Regions from separate parts of the Allobosea sp. P4_E12 genome, predicted to be linked through region 1. Evidence: riboswitches for the same ligand, from Rfam matches in the RefSeq annotation. Region 1 holds a riboswitch; each other region holds the start of a gene.
The links. A riboswitch is a leader RNA that binds a small molecule or an ion and turns the genes downstream of it on or off. The one in region 1 is predicted to bind cobalamin.
Positions count from the first base shown of each region.

Region 2: it holds a riboswitch for cobalamin, as region 1 does, so the genes downstream of both, AC1DW9_RS25240 (CbtB domain-containing protein) here and AC1DW9_RS02315 (ABC transporter substrate-binding protein) in region 1, are expected to answer to the same signal.
Region 3: it holds a riboswitch for cobalamin, as region 1 does, so the genes downstream of both, AC1DW9_RS11400 (TonB-dependent receptor plug domain-containing protein) here and AC1DW9_RS02315 (ABC transporter substrate-binding protein) in region 1, are expected to answer to the same signal.

Region 1 is NZ_JBFUIY010000002.1:47,684-52,061, reverse strand. Features, by position in the region: gene AC1DW9_RS02330 (class I SAM-dependent methyltransferase) at 1-217, opposite strand, end outside; gene AC1DW9_RS02325 (ABC transporter ATP-binding protein) at 230-997, opposite strand; gene AC1DW9_RS02320 (FecCD family ABC transporter permease) at 994-2,019, opposite strand; gene AC1DW9_RS02315 (ABC transporter substrate-binding protein) at 2,028-3,056, opposite strand; cobalamin riboswitch at 3,333-3,542, opposite strand; gene AC1DW9_RS02310 (ribonucleotide-diphosphate reductase subunit beta) at 3,633-4,378, opposite strand, start outside.
Region 2 is NZ_JBFUIY010000023.1:44,008-48,385, reverse strand. Features, by position in the region: gene cobN (cobaltochelatase subunit CobN) at 1-841, opposite strand, end outside; gene cobW (cobalamin biosynthesis protein CobW) at 845-1,894, opposite strand; gene AC1DW9_RS25250 (DUF1636 family protein) at 1,899-2,288, opposite strand; gene AC1DW9_RS25245 (CbtA family protein) at 2,338-3,078, opposite strand; gene AC1DW9_RS25240 (CbtB domain-containing protein) at 3,091-3,321, opposite strand; cobalamin riboswitch at 3,309-3,491, opposite strand; gene cobU (bifunctional adenosylcobinamide kinase/adenosylcobinamide-phosphate guanylyltransferase) at 3,632-4,156, shown strand; gene cobO (cob(I)yrinic acid a,c-diamide adenosyltransferase) at 4,170-4,378, shown strand, end outside.
Region 3 is NZ_JBFUIY010000007.1:204,129-208,506, forward strand. Features, by position in the region: gene AC1DW9_RS11400 (TonB-dependent receptor plug domain-containing protein) at 1-1,655, opposite strand, end outside; cobalamin riboswitch at 1,776-1,976, opposite strand; gene ccoS (cbb3-type cytochrome oxidase assembly protein CcoS) at 1,994-2,170, opposite strand; gene AC1DW9_RS11410 (heavy metal translocating P-type ATPase) at 2,167-4,374, opposite strand.

The DNA of each region.
Region 1 (4,378 bases):
GGACGCGATGCCCCAGCGACGCGGCGAGGAGGGCGCAAGCGCCCGTCCCGGTCCCGAGATCGACAACGTCCTTGGGGCCATCCGCCTGGAAGGCGGCCTCAAGCACGGCCCGCCAGAGCTCGCTCTGGGCGACATGGGAGGCAGCACCATCAAATTTGGGGGCACGGGCGTTCCAGTAGTCGGTGACGCCGGCCCCAACGCTTCGCTGCATCGTCATGACTTTCCCGCCTCAAAAGGGTTCGATCAGATACTCGATATGCCTTCGGCCCGATGCGGCGCGGCGGATGGAGACCGCGACACCGAAGACATGCTGGATCAGCGCTTCGGTCATCACGGTTTCCGGCGTCCCGGCATCGACCAGCTTGCCCTCATGCAGCACGGCGATCTCGTCGCAGAAAAGCGATGCCAGGTTGAGATCATGCAAGGCCATGATGCAGGTGATACCCAGGCGCCTGATCAGGGTCAGGATCGAGAGCTGGTGCTGGATATCGAGATGGTTGGTCGGCTCGTCGAGGATAAGTTCACTCGGCATTTGCGCGAGTGCGCGCGCGATGTGGACGCGCTGGCGCTCTCCGCCCGATAGCGTATGCCAGAACTGGTCATGTCGATCGGCCATATCGACGCGTGCCAGCGCGGCCTCGACCGCGTCTTCGTCGGCCGCTGTCCAGGACGCGAGTGCGCCGCGATGCGGGGTCCGTCCGAGTCTGACGACGTCGCACACAGAGAGCTGGATTTCAGTCGTCGCCTGCTGCTCGACAAAGGCCAGGCGCCGGGCGAGGTCGTGCCGCGACAAGGTGCCGATCTCGCGGTCGTCCAGCGTCACCACGCCGCTTGCGACCTTGCGCAGGCGGCACAGCAGCCTCAACAGGCTCGACTTTCCCGAACCGTTGGGGCCGATGAGACCGAGGATCTTTCCCGGTTCGGCGTGCAGCGTCACGCCGTCCACGATCACGCGCCCTCCGGCGCTCCAACGGACGTCGCGCGCGGCCAGCGTCATGCCGGTCGCCTCGCGCGATAGAGTATGAAGGCGAAGGCCGGGGCGCCGAACAGCGCCGTCACGACGCCGATCGGCAGAATCTGCTGCGGCACCAGCGTCCGCGACAGGATGTCGGCAAGAATCATGAAGATTGCACCGATGATCAGGCATGCCGGGAGCAGCCGGGCATGGGCTGGGCCCGTCAGGAAGCGCGCGGCGTGGGGTATGACGAGACCGACGAACCCGATCGTGCCGACGATACTGACCATGGTCGCTGTCATGACGGCCGTCGTCACGAACAGCACGATGCGCACGCGGGTCACCGCCACGCCCAACGCGGCCGCGGCATCCGCGCCGAAGGCGAACGCATCGAGCGCCTTCGTATGAAAGATGCAGACAGCGAAGCCCGCGAAGGCCACTGGCGTAGCGAGCCAGACATCGGGCCAGCGCACCCCCCCGAAATTACCGAGAAGCCAGAACATCACGCCGCGGGCCTGTTCGGCACTGGCCAGCGTGGTGACGATCGTCGCGGTCGCCGCATTGAACAGCTGCGATCCGGCGACGCCTGCGAGGATCACGCGGTCGGTCGCGCCACCGGCCCCTGCGGCGAGCAAGGCAACGATGACGAGCGCAGCAATGGCGCCGAGGAAGGCACCGCCAGATATGCTGAGCGCAGCACCGCCGAAGCCCAGGATCATCACCGCGACCGCACCCGTCGAGGCTCCGGCCGAGATACCGAGGATATAGGGCTCTGCGAGCGGATTGCGCAGCAGCGCCTGCAGGATTGCCCCCGAAAGCGCGAGCGCTCCTCCGCAGAGGGCCGCCACCACAGCCCGGCTCAACCGGTAGTCGAAGATGACGCCCTGCTGGATCGCGCTCACGGGGTAGTCGAGATCGAACAACCCGTTGCCCAGGGCCCTGAAGACCGTGGCAAGCGGGATCGACATTTCGCCGATCGTCACGGCGAGCGCGATCGCGAGTATCAGCAGGACGAAGGCGAGGATCGCTACTGCGCCCCTCGCCAACCAGTTGGGCCGAACCACTCCATGGCTCACTTGGTGAGGCCGAAGCTCTTGATGCCGTTGGCCAGCGCCTCGATGCCGTCGATCGTATCAAGCCCGGCCCTGGTCGCGCCGACATCCATGATCACGATCCGCTGCTGCCGACTGGCGTCGAGCTTGCTCGCAACCGCGTCGGTCTTGAGGAAGTCGAGCTTGAGATTGATGTCATCTGCTGGGAAACGCCGGCGATCCATCTTGACCACGACGATGACGGCAGGGTTGGCGGAAGCGACGGTCTCCCAACCGACCAGCGGCCATTCCTCGTTGGTGGTGATGACGTTCCGGGCGCCGAGCTTCGACAGGATATAGGCAGGCACGCCATTCTTGCCGGCCAGGAAGGCGTCGCCCTTGATGTCCTTGCTGGAGAACCAGACCACGACGGGGACATCCTGCGGCTTGATACCGGCCACAGAAGCGACCGCCTTGTCCTCGCGGGCCTTCAATTCGGCGACCAGCGCCTCGGCGCGATCGGAGACGTCGAAGATCTGCCCGAACTCGCGAATATTGCGGTAGACGAGATCCATCGTGAACATCTGCGTGCGGACGCCGTCGCCCGGCCCGGAATTGTCCTTTCCGACGCAGTCGGTGGGCGAGACATAGGTCGGCACCTTCAGCCTCGCAAACTGGTCGCGCTTGCCGACGATGCCGTTGGGGCCGATATGCCATTCGAACATCGCAGTCACGAGGTCGGGTTCCTGGGCGACGACGGCCTCGAAACTCGGATCGTTGTCGGCAAGCCGCTTCACCTTGGCGTTGACCGCCTCATAGGGCTTCGCGACAGGGCTGAACCACACGGCTGTGCCCACGACCTTGTCGCCGAGCCCGAGCGCGTAGAGGATCTCGGTCTGCGTCTGTCCGACCGCCACGACGCGCTTTGGCGCCTGGTTGAACGTTATCGTCTCCCGGCAATTCTCCAGCGTCAGCGGATACTGCGTCGGCGCGGCCAAGGCCGCTCCGGACATCGACATGCCGATGGCTGCGACGAACGAAAGGCAAGAATGGCGTGCGGCGCTGCGCATTGAAGTCTCCGATAGCGTCGAGCGACGGCATGCGTCGCGAGGCTCGAGGGCCTCGCACGGCCGATCCTGTAATGCAACAATATTACAATTTCGATAGACTGCTCGACGAGTCTGCGTCAAGCGCTCTGCCGCGGCTGCGACCGCGTGGTTCGGCATCATGGACATGGAATTCATCGCTCCCCGAGATGACGAGCCGGGAGCTTGAGCGGATCGGTTCGGGGGTGCGGGTCTACGACCTGCCGCCGACGCAAATCCCCCCGGACACCCCGCCCGAAAGACGCTTCTGCGATCAGGGCAGGTCTCCTGGCTCGCGGGTCAGCGCTGGCTTCGCCCGGCCTTCCCGGCGTGAGAGCGCCAGTGGACGTTGGGAGAAGAGCTCGCCGCTTACAGTTGCGGGGGCAGCCTCGGATTCGGCGCAGGGCGCCTCACCGAATTCCCTCTTAGCTTCGGGCCTGGACCCGAGGAACCTTGATCGCGGCCGACCATAGAGGGGCCCAAGGCGGCGTCAAGCCGCAGGCACCGACCACACCGCCTGCTGATGGAGCCCTGCAGCGAGACGGCTCCATCCTTCTCAGCTCACTCCCAGCTCAGAGCGCCGCCGTTCTGGTATTCGATGACGCGGGTCTCGAAGAAGTTCTTCTCCTTCTTCAGGTCCATCGCCTCGCTCATCCAGGGGAACGGGTTTTCCGTTTCCGCGAAGACCGGCGCGAGGCCGAGCTGCGCGCAACGGCGGTTGGCGATGAAATGCATGTACTGCTCGCAGAGCGCAGCATTCAGGCCGAGGAAGCCGCGCGGCATGGTGTCCCGGCCATAGGCGGCCTCGAGTTCGGCAGCGTCGCGGATCATGCCGCGCAGCTCGTCCTGGAAGGCCTTGGTCCAGAGATGCGGGTTTTCGATCTTGATCTGGTTGATCACGTCGATGCCAAAATTCAGGTGAATGCTCTCGTCGCGCAGGATGTACTGGTACTGCTCGGCGATGCCGACCATCTTGTTGCGTCGGCCGAGCGACAGGATCTGGGCGAAGCCGGTATAGAACCACATGCCCTCGAAGATCACGTAGAAGGCGACGAGGTCGCGCAGGAAGGCCTGATCGGCCTCGGGCGTGCCGGTCTCGAAATCGGGATCGTCGAGATGCTGGGTGTGCTTCAGGGCCCAGGCCGCTTTGTCGGTGATCGAAGGCACCTCGCGATACATGTTGAAGAGTTCGCCCTCGTCGAGGCCGAGACTCTCGACGATGTACTGGAAGGTGTGGGTGTGCACCGCCTCCTCGAAAGCCTGGCGCAGCAGGTACTGCCGGCATTCCGGATTGGTGAGATGACGGT
Region 2 (4,378 bases), on a different contig from region 1:
CGGTGTCCAGCACGAAATCGGCGCTGTTGCGGGCCGAGAACGCGGTGGTGGTGATGATGGCGGCGGGCTTGCGCGCGGCGATCAGGGCCGCAAGTTCGCCGGTGACGGCCGGGTCCTTCAAGCTCGTAAGGGCCAGAATCAACGGGGCATGGCCGCGCGCACTCAGCGCCTCTGCGATCGCCTCCGCCATGGCGGTGTCTCCGGCGGCGACGCTGGAGCGATAGACCAGGATCGGGACTAGCGCGTTCGCGACGGGGCGCTGTGAGAGCGCTTCACGCCATGCGAGCGGAGCACCGCCCGCACCAAGGGCGAAGAGCGCGGGCAAGGGAGTGGGCGCGAGGTCCGAAGCATCGCTTTCGCGGCGAAGGAACGCATCCACCCGTCCAAGCAGCCGGTGCATATTCTCCGCACCGCCGCCGGCGCGGAAATAGGCGAGAAGCTCCGCCGCGAAATGCGGTTCGACGGTGCCGTACTCGGCCAGCCGCTCATCAGGCCGGTCGTCGCCGGGCAGCACGACGAGCGGTATCCCGCCCCGTCGGCAGATTTCCGCAAGCTGCTCGATGCCGTAACGCCAGTAGTCCAGCCCGCCGAGACAGCGGATCAGCACGAAGCGCGAATGCGCCACCGTCTTCTCGACGAGAAAATCGACGGAGAGCGGGTGTTTCAGCCGGCGCAGCGAGGCGAGCCTGACGGCGAGCTCGCTTGCGCCGGCCGCGGCCGTCAGCGCCGAAAGGTCGCTGTCGGCGAAGGAGAGCACCAGCACATCCCCTGGCGGCAGGGCGAGATCGACGGCGTCTTCGCCGTCGTCAAGCCTGATCTCGCTTGAGGGGAGGAGGTGCATGGCTCAGCCCGCGAGGGCGGCCTCCACGGACTTGCGATCAAAGCCCTTCAGGCCAATCACCACGAGGCGACCATCCTTGGCTTCGCCGGCCGCCCAGGCGCGGTCGTAATGATGGCTGACCCGACGCCCGACACCCTGGACGACGAGCCGCATCGGCTTACCGGGAATCGCCGAAAAACCCTTCAGGCGCAGCACGCCCTCGGCCTCCGCGGCCCTGGCAACGCGGGCCGCCAGCTCCTCGGGCGATGTCGCCGCGGCGAGAGCGAAATCGAGGCTTTCGAAATCGTCGTGGTCGTGGTCCTCGGCGCTCTCATGGTGCGAGGGGCGTCCAGCGAGATCGGCCTCGGCAGCCGCGTTGAGGCCAATAATCAGGGCGGGCTCGACCTTGCCATGGGCCGTCTCGACGATCTTGATCGCCTTCGGCAGATGCGCGGCGATCTCGGCCTTGACGCGTTCGCGGCCGGCCGCATCGACGAGGTCGCTCTTGTTGAGCAGGATCAGGTCGGCGCAGAGGATCTGGTCCTCGAACACTTCTTCGAGCGGGTTGTCGTGCCCGACCGCGGCATCCTGCGCCGCCTGCGCAGCGAGAGCGGCGGGATCATCCGCGAACTGGCCATCCGCCACGGCCGGACCATCGACCACGGCGATGACACCATCGACCGTGACACGTGACCGAATGGCCGGCCAATTGAACGCGTTGACCAGCGGCTTCGGCAGGGCAAGCCCCGAGGTCTCGATCAGGATGTGTTCCGGCGGGTTCGGCCGGTCGAGCAGCTTTTCCAGCGCTGGCACGAAGTCGTCGGCGACGGTGCAGCAGATGCAGCCATTCGGCAGCTCGACGATGTCCTCCGCGGTGCAGCCGGAAATGCCGCAGCCGTCGATGAAGGAACCGTCGAAGCCGAGATCGCCGAACTCATTGACCAGCACGGCGATGCGCTTGCCCCCTGCATTCTCCAGCAGGTGCCGCACCAGTGTGGTCTTTCCGGCCCCGAGGAAGCCGGTGATGATCGTGCAGGGGATCTTGCCCAGCGAGCGGGCTTGGGGAGCGTTCATGATCTCATCCTTGTTGGCGCGCCGGGAGAGGCGGTACGCGCGCGACCACGCCCTTGCGGAACGAAGCGGGTCTTTCTTTCCAGGGAACGATACCGTTTGCGCTGGCTGCAAAGCTTGCAGCTGCGTCAACGATTTCGGCGATATGGGTGTCTGCGTCGAGATCGCCGATCAGATAGGTCCATTTGCCGTCGGCCGCCAAGGCGACGGTGCAGGGGCGATTGCAGACCGCGAGGCAGTCGACGGGTTCGACCGGAAGCGTCCCGCCGTCGCGCGCGATGCGTTCGCGCAGCGCCTCGGCAAAACCCAGTCCGGGCTGGTCGTAACCCTCCGGCAGGTCCGCCCGCGCGCGCCGGCAGGCGACGCAGACGAAAATGGTGACATCGCCTTCGGGCATAGGCCGGTTCCTTTGCTTCCGGCGCGATCCCGGGGGATCGCGCTCAGCGTCAGGCCTTGGCCGGGGCTGCGGCACGGCGCGTCGCCCAGGGCCAGAGCACGCCGACGGCAAAGCCGGTAGCGAGCCAGAGGGCAGCCTGGAGCGCGAGCGAGAGCGCGGCGAAATGCGCTGCGATTTCGGCCGGGACCTTGCTCTCCGGGGCGGCGGGATGTGGTGCGCCGATCAGATGCGGGACGAGCATGGCAAGCACGGCAAGTGCCCGCAGCCAGCTCGCCTCCGTCCGCAGGAAGACCCAGAGGCCGCCGGCGGTGACGAGCGCGGTGGCGATCCACCAGGTCTGGCGGTGGAGCAGTTCGGCTGACGCGCTGCCGGGCAATTCCGGTGCGAGCCCGGTCGCCGGCACGAGGCCGAAGGCCAGGAAGCCGCAAGCCGCCCAGATCAGTGCGGTCCGTTCAGTGATGGCATCGCCCGCTGCGATCATGCCGCCGAGCAGCAGGGCGGCAAAGCCGATCGCGGTCGCAATGGTGACGATGGTGGTGAAGGCCGTGCGCTGCAAGCCGTCCTGTGGCTTCCACTCGGCGTGGTCGGCTGCGTCGGCGCCGCCATGGGCAAGGACGATCCTGGCATCGCCGGTGAAGCTGGCGTGCTGAAGCTCGGCTGCGCGCAACGCCGTCTCAAAGGTTTCCGCCTTGAGGATCAGCGGCGTGGTGGTGACATGCTGGAGTGCTGCGACCAGGAGCCCAGCAAGAAGCCCGGCCAGAAGACTGACCGTGAGAACACGATTGACCATGTTGCCTTTCCCTCAGTGGCAGGGAAAGGCGAGGGTGTGGCGCGTGTCGTGGGCTGCGTTGTGAACGCTGGTCGAATGGGCGAAGCCGACGGTGAAGATCAGGGCTGCGCCGAGTGCCAGGGCAGCTGCGACAGCCTTGACGCGCTCGGATGCGCTGGCCTGGGTGGTGATCGAAGCCGTATTCGTCGTCATCTCGGTCTCCTTGGCCACCCCGCCGGCAGCCCGCTGGATTGCATCACTCATCGACGGCAGGTCTCCTGGCTCGCGGGTCCGGATCTCTCGCCGCCTTCCCGGGACAATCCCAGTGGCCGATGGCGCGAAACTCGCCGCTTACAGTTGCGGGGGCAGCCGCGGTATCGCACCGCGTTCCCTTTTCACCTCCTTGCAGAGGCACCGTCGGGGATGATCATTAGCCATCTGCACGGTGCTGTGCAATGCAGCGATCGTGATTGCGAGCGCAGTGAAGCGATGTGATCTCTGATGGCCTGTCCCGGCTTGTTTCGCTTCGCTCGCCAGGTCCGTTCCTTAGGCTGATCTTCCCTGGGTTGAGATTTTGGCAGTGGCAGCGATCCTTTCCCCTCTTACCCTCGTTCTGGGCGGCGCCCGCTCCGGCAAGAGCCGCCATGCCGAGGCCCTGATCGAGATGGTGCCGGCGCCCTGGATCTATCTCGCCACGGCGCAGGCCTATGACGATGAGATGCGCGCCCGGATTGCCGAGCACCGCGCCCGCCGGTCGCAGGATTGGATGACCATCGATGCGCCGCTGGCCCTGGCGCAGGCGATCCGCGCGGTTCCCGCGGGGCAACCTGCCCTGGTGGACTGCCTGACGCTCTGGCTGACCAACGTGATACTGGCAGAGCAGGATGTGGCGGCTGCAAGCCGGGAACTGGTCGAGGCCTGCGTTTCGGCACGTGGCCCGGTGGTCCTGGTTTCCAACGAGGTCGGGCTCGGTATCGTGCCCGAGAATGCGCTCGCCCGACGGTTCCGCGACGAGGCGGGGCGGTTGCACCAGATGCTTGCGGCGCGGGCCGACCGGGTGATCTTCATGGTCGCCGGTCTGCCGATGCAGGTGAAATGAGCAGGAGGTTCCGATGACGATCGATGCTGACGAGGCCGCCCGCCACAAGGCCAAGATGGAAAAGCGCAAGGCGGTGCAGGATGCCGAGGTCGCCGCCAAGACGATCGAAAAGGGACTCCTGATCGTCAATACGGGGCCAGGCAAGGGCAAGTCGACCGCCGCCTTCGGATTGATCCTGCGGGCTCTCGGCCATGACTGGCGCGTCGGGGTGGTGCAGTTCAT
Region 3 (4,378 bases), on a different contig from region 1:
GGACGGCGCAGCAGTTCCTGCCGGGCGATGTCGTCCTTGGCGATGGTGAAGGTGTAGTCGGCCCGCACCTTGAACTGCGGCGAGATTTCGAGCGCGGTAAAGGCCTCCACCCCCTTGGTCGTGGCCTTGCCGATATTGGCATAGGAGTTCCGCGCCACGTTGGTGACGATCAGGTTCTCGATGTCGTTGTGGAAATAGGTGGCGCCGAACCGGACCTTGTCATCGAGGAGAGGCTGCTCGAAGCCAAGATCCCAGCCGCGGCTTTCTTCCGGCTTCAGGTTGGGATTGCCGAAGAAGTTGAAGGCCGGGCGAGAATCGCTGAAACGCTCGCTCAGGGTCGGGGCCTTGAACCCCGTGCCATAGCTCCCCTTCAGCTTGGTTTCGATTTCCGGCACGATATAGGCTGGCGCGAAGCGGTAGGTCGTGTGGCCGCCAAAGGTCTCGTCATCGTCGTAGCGGATGTTCGAGACCATGAAGAGCCGGTCGCCGAAATTCGACTGGAGTTCGGCAAAGGCGCCCGTATTGCCGTTGGATGCCGTGAGCGCGCGGGTTTCCAGCCGTTCGCGCTCGTATTGCAGACCCATCACCAGGGTCTGCCCCTTCATCAGCTCAAGGTCGCCGCGCCAGTCGACCTTGGTGCGCTCGCCGAGATTCTCCGTCGGCAGGCCGAGGATACCAATCGCATTCGGCGTGCGGCCGGTGCGGTCCTGATTGCTGTAGGACAGGCCGAAGCGATTGACGAAGCGCCCACCAAGCGGATCCCAGACGACCTCTCCGCGGGTGAAGGCCTGCTTGTAGTCCTGGCTGCTGCGGAAGCTGCTGGGCGTGCTCGGAAAGCCGGAATCGCCGGTGAAGAGCAGGTAGCCGTCAGTGTGGCGGCCGACCCAGTTCAGCGACAGCGTATCGGACAGCGCGACGCCGAACCGGGCCGAATAGGTCCAATTGTCGTAGGAATTCGGGTTGACGCGGCGCCCCGACGGCACGAGCCCGGGAGGCGTCACCGGGGTCGAATCCGATTTGAAATGGGCGATGCTGAGGGCGTAGTTGAAGCGGTCATCGCCGCCGCTGAGGCCGACCGACTGGTTGAAGGTGCCGTATGAGCCGGCCTCGGCTCGGGCCGTGAGCTTCGGCGGACCCTCGCCACGCTTGGTGGTGATCGAGATGACGCCGCCCAGCGCGTTGGCGCCGTAGAGGCCGCTTTGCGGTCCGCGTAGCACTTCGATGCGCTCGATGTCGTCGGTCAGCATCGAGCCGAAATCGAAGGAGCGGTTCGGGGTCGACGGGTCGTTGGCCTCGATGCCGTCGATCAATACCTTGACGTGGTTGGAGTTGGTGCCGCGGATGAAGACCGAGGTCAGCCCGCCCGGCCCGCCGGTCTGCACGATATTGAGGCCGGGAACGGCGGCGAGCGCCTGCGGCAGGGTCCGGCGCTGCTCGCGCTCGATATCACCGGCAGTGATGACGGTCACGGAATTGGCGATCTCGCGCGCTGGCGTGGGTCGCGTCGTCGCGCTGACGACGATTTCGTCGAGGGCAATCGATTCGGTGGCTGACTGGGCGGATGCCTGGTTGGCGGGGAGGGAGCCGGCGGAGACAAGGAGCGACAGGGTGATGAGCAGCCGGCTGCGCCGGGCAACCTTGGGAGGACGGATCACGATGGAACCTCGGGCGTTGACGTCTGTGGCACGTCACCGCGAACGCGAGGCCCCGTCCGCTGCCCTTAGCCAGCGTGCAGTTCAACAAGCGATCGAAACACCCCGTCCGAACGTGTTCGCGTGTGACCACGGCTGACGGCAGGTCTCCTGGCTCGCGGGTCGGTGCCTTGTCGCCGCCTTCCCAGGTCCGAGGGCCCCAGTGGCGTGTGGCGAAAGGCTCGCCGCTTACAGTTGCGGGGGCAGCCACGGCATTGAATGGCGAACCATCCGCACCGCATTCCCTTTTGATCCCCTAAGGGAACCGTCGCTGGCGAGGTAAGGCCGGAACGGCCGCTGCGTCAATGATCGTTGGTGCGGGTGTCCCCAGGCGAACGCAGGTCGTCATCCCTCAAAATGCGCCAGCTCGGTCCCTCGAGATCGCTGAACTGGCCGGTGCGCATGCACCAGAAGAAGGCCGCCAACCCCAGCAGTCCGAGACCGAGTGCCAGGGGGAACAGGATCACCAGGATATTCATGACGCCACTCCCGTATTCTGCCGCGGCAGGCCGCGTCCCGCGCGCAGCGCGTTGAGCGTGACCACCAGTGACGAGCCCGACATCGCGACGGCTGCGACGAGCGGCGTCGCGAAGCCCGCGACGGCAATCGGCACCGCGACGGCATTGTACAGCACCGCAAACCAGAGGTTTTCCAGCATGAGGTTGCGCGCCCTGCGGGCGATGCGCAGGCTGTCGGCGACCGGCATCAAGCTGTCGCCGATGAAGACAATGTCGGCCGAGGCCTGCGCCAGGTCGGTCGCGCTGATCGGCGAGATCGAAACATGGGCCTTGGCAAGGGCCGGAGCGTCGTTGAGCCCGTCGCCGATCATCAGCACCTTGCGCCCCTTGGCGCTGAGCCGGTCGAGCGCCTTGAGCTTCTCGTCGGGACGCAGGCCGGCTTCGGCCTCCGTGATACCGAGGGCCGAGGCGACCGGCGCGACAGCTTCGCTTCGGTCGCCGGAGAGAATGCGGATCTCGAGGCCGAGACCGCGTAGCGCGGCGATACAGTCGCGCGCCTCCGGCCGGATCTTCTGATCGACCGCGAAGATGGCGCATTCAGTGCCATGGCGCCAGGCGATCAGGGAGGCTGAGGGATGGCGCGCGGCGACGATGGCGGCTTCCGCCCCGGCCTCGCAATAAGCGACGCTGCCGAGACGGGTCTCGATCCCATCCACAATCGCGCTCAGGCCTGCGCCGTGATTTTCGCTGACATCGCTCGCAGGAGCAGGATGGCCGGCGGCACGGGCGATGGCGCGGGCGAGAGGGTGGCGGCTCGCGGCTGCCAGCCTGCCCGCCGCCTGCAAGGTTGCGGTATCGATCTCAGCGCCATTGACCAGATCGGGGTCCGGCAGGGTGAGGGTGCCGGTCTTGTCGAAGACAGCGACATCGGCTTCGGCCAGGCGCTCCAGCGCATCGCCCTGTTTCAGCATGACCTTGCGCTTGAACAGGGCAGACGCAGCAACGACCTGCACGGCCGGAATCGCCAGCCCCAGCGCGCAGGGGCAGGTGATGATCAGGACGGTGATGGCGATGATCAGTGCTTCGGGCCAGGGCAGGCCGAAGGCCATCCAGCCCAGCAGGGTCGCGAGCGCCGTGGCGTGGACGAGAGGGGCGTAGACCCTTGCCGCCCGATCGGAAAGCTTGACATAGCGGGAGCGGCTTTCGACCGCGCGCGCCATCAGGGCATCGATCTCGTCGAGCAGGGTGCCGCTGGCTGCGGCTTCGACCTTGACGGTCAGGGCCCCGGAGAGGTTCACGGTGCCGGCATAGACCTGCGCGCCGGCCATGACGGCATGCGGCAGGGTTTCACCGGTGACGAGGCTCTGGTCGATTTCGGAGGAGCCGGTCTCGATGATGCCATCGACACTGACGCGCTCGCCCGGCTGGATCAGGACGCGGTCGCCGGGCACGATGGCCGCGATCGGCGTCACCATCGCCTCGCCATTCGGCATCAGCCGGGTCGCGGTTTCGGCCTTCAACGCGGCAAGATTGCCAGCGAGGTCGCGCGTGCGGCGGCGCATCAGCTGGTCGAGATAGCGCCCGATCAGCAGGAAGAAGATCAGCATCACCGCGCCGTCGAAATAGGCATGCTCGGCGTGGTTCCAGGTCACCACCACCGACATGCCGAGCGCGAGCACGATGCCGAGCGTGATCGGCACGTCCATGTTGACGGCGCGGGCGCGCAGAGCCCGGAGCGCACTCTCGAAGAAGGGGCGGCCGGCATAGGCGGCGGTTGGCAGGGCAATCAGCGCCGAGAGCCAGTGAAAGAAGTCGCGCGTGACCGGATTGATGTCGCTGCTATTGCCCGACCAGACCGAGACGGAGAGCAGCATGATGTTCATCGAGGCGAAGCCGGCGACGCCGAGATAGCGCAGCAGCCGCCTTTCCTCGCTTGTGTCGTCCTCACGGCCGGAGGCGGGCAGGAAAGGGTAGGCCTTGAAGCCGAGCCGGGAGAGGCGCTCGATCACGGCCTCTGGGCGCAGTACGCCTTCCGTCCATTCCACCGTGACGCGCTTCAGCGCGAGATTGACCCGGGCGCTGAGGATACCGGTCTCATGGGCAAGGCCGTTCTCGATCGCGTGCATGCAGCCGGCGCAGCGGATGTTCTCCACCGCGAGTTCCATGCCCGCGACGCCGCTTTCGCGATGGCGGATGAAGACGGAGAGATCCTGCTGCGCGGCCATGAGC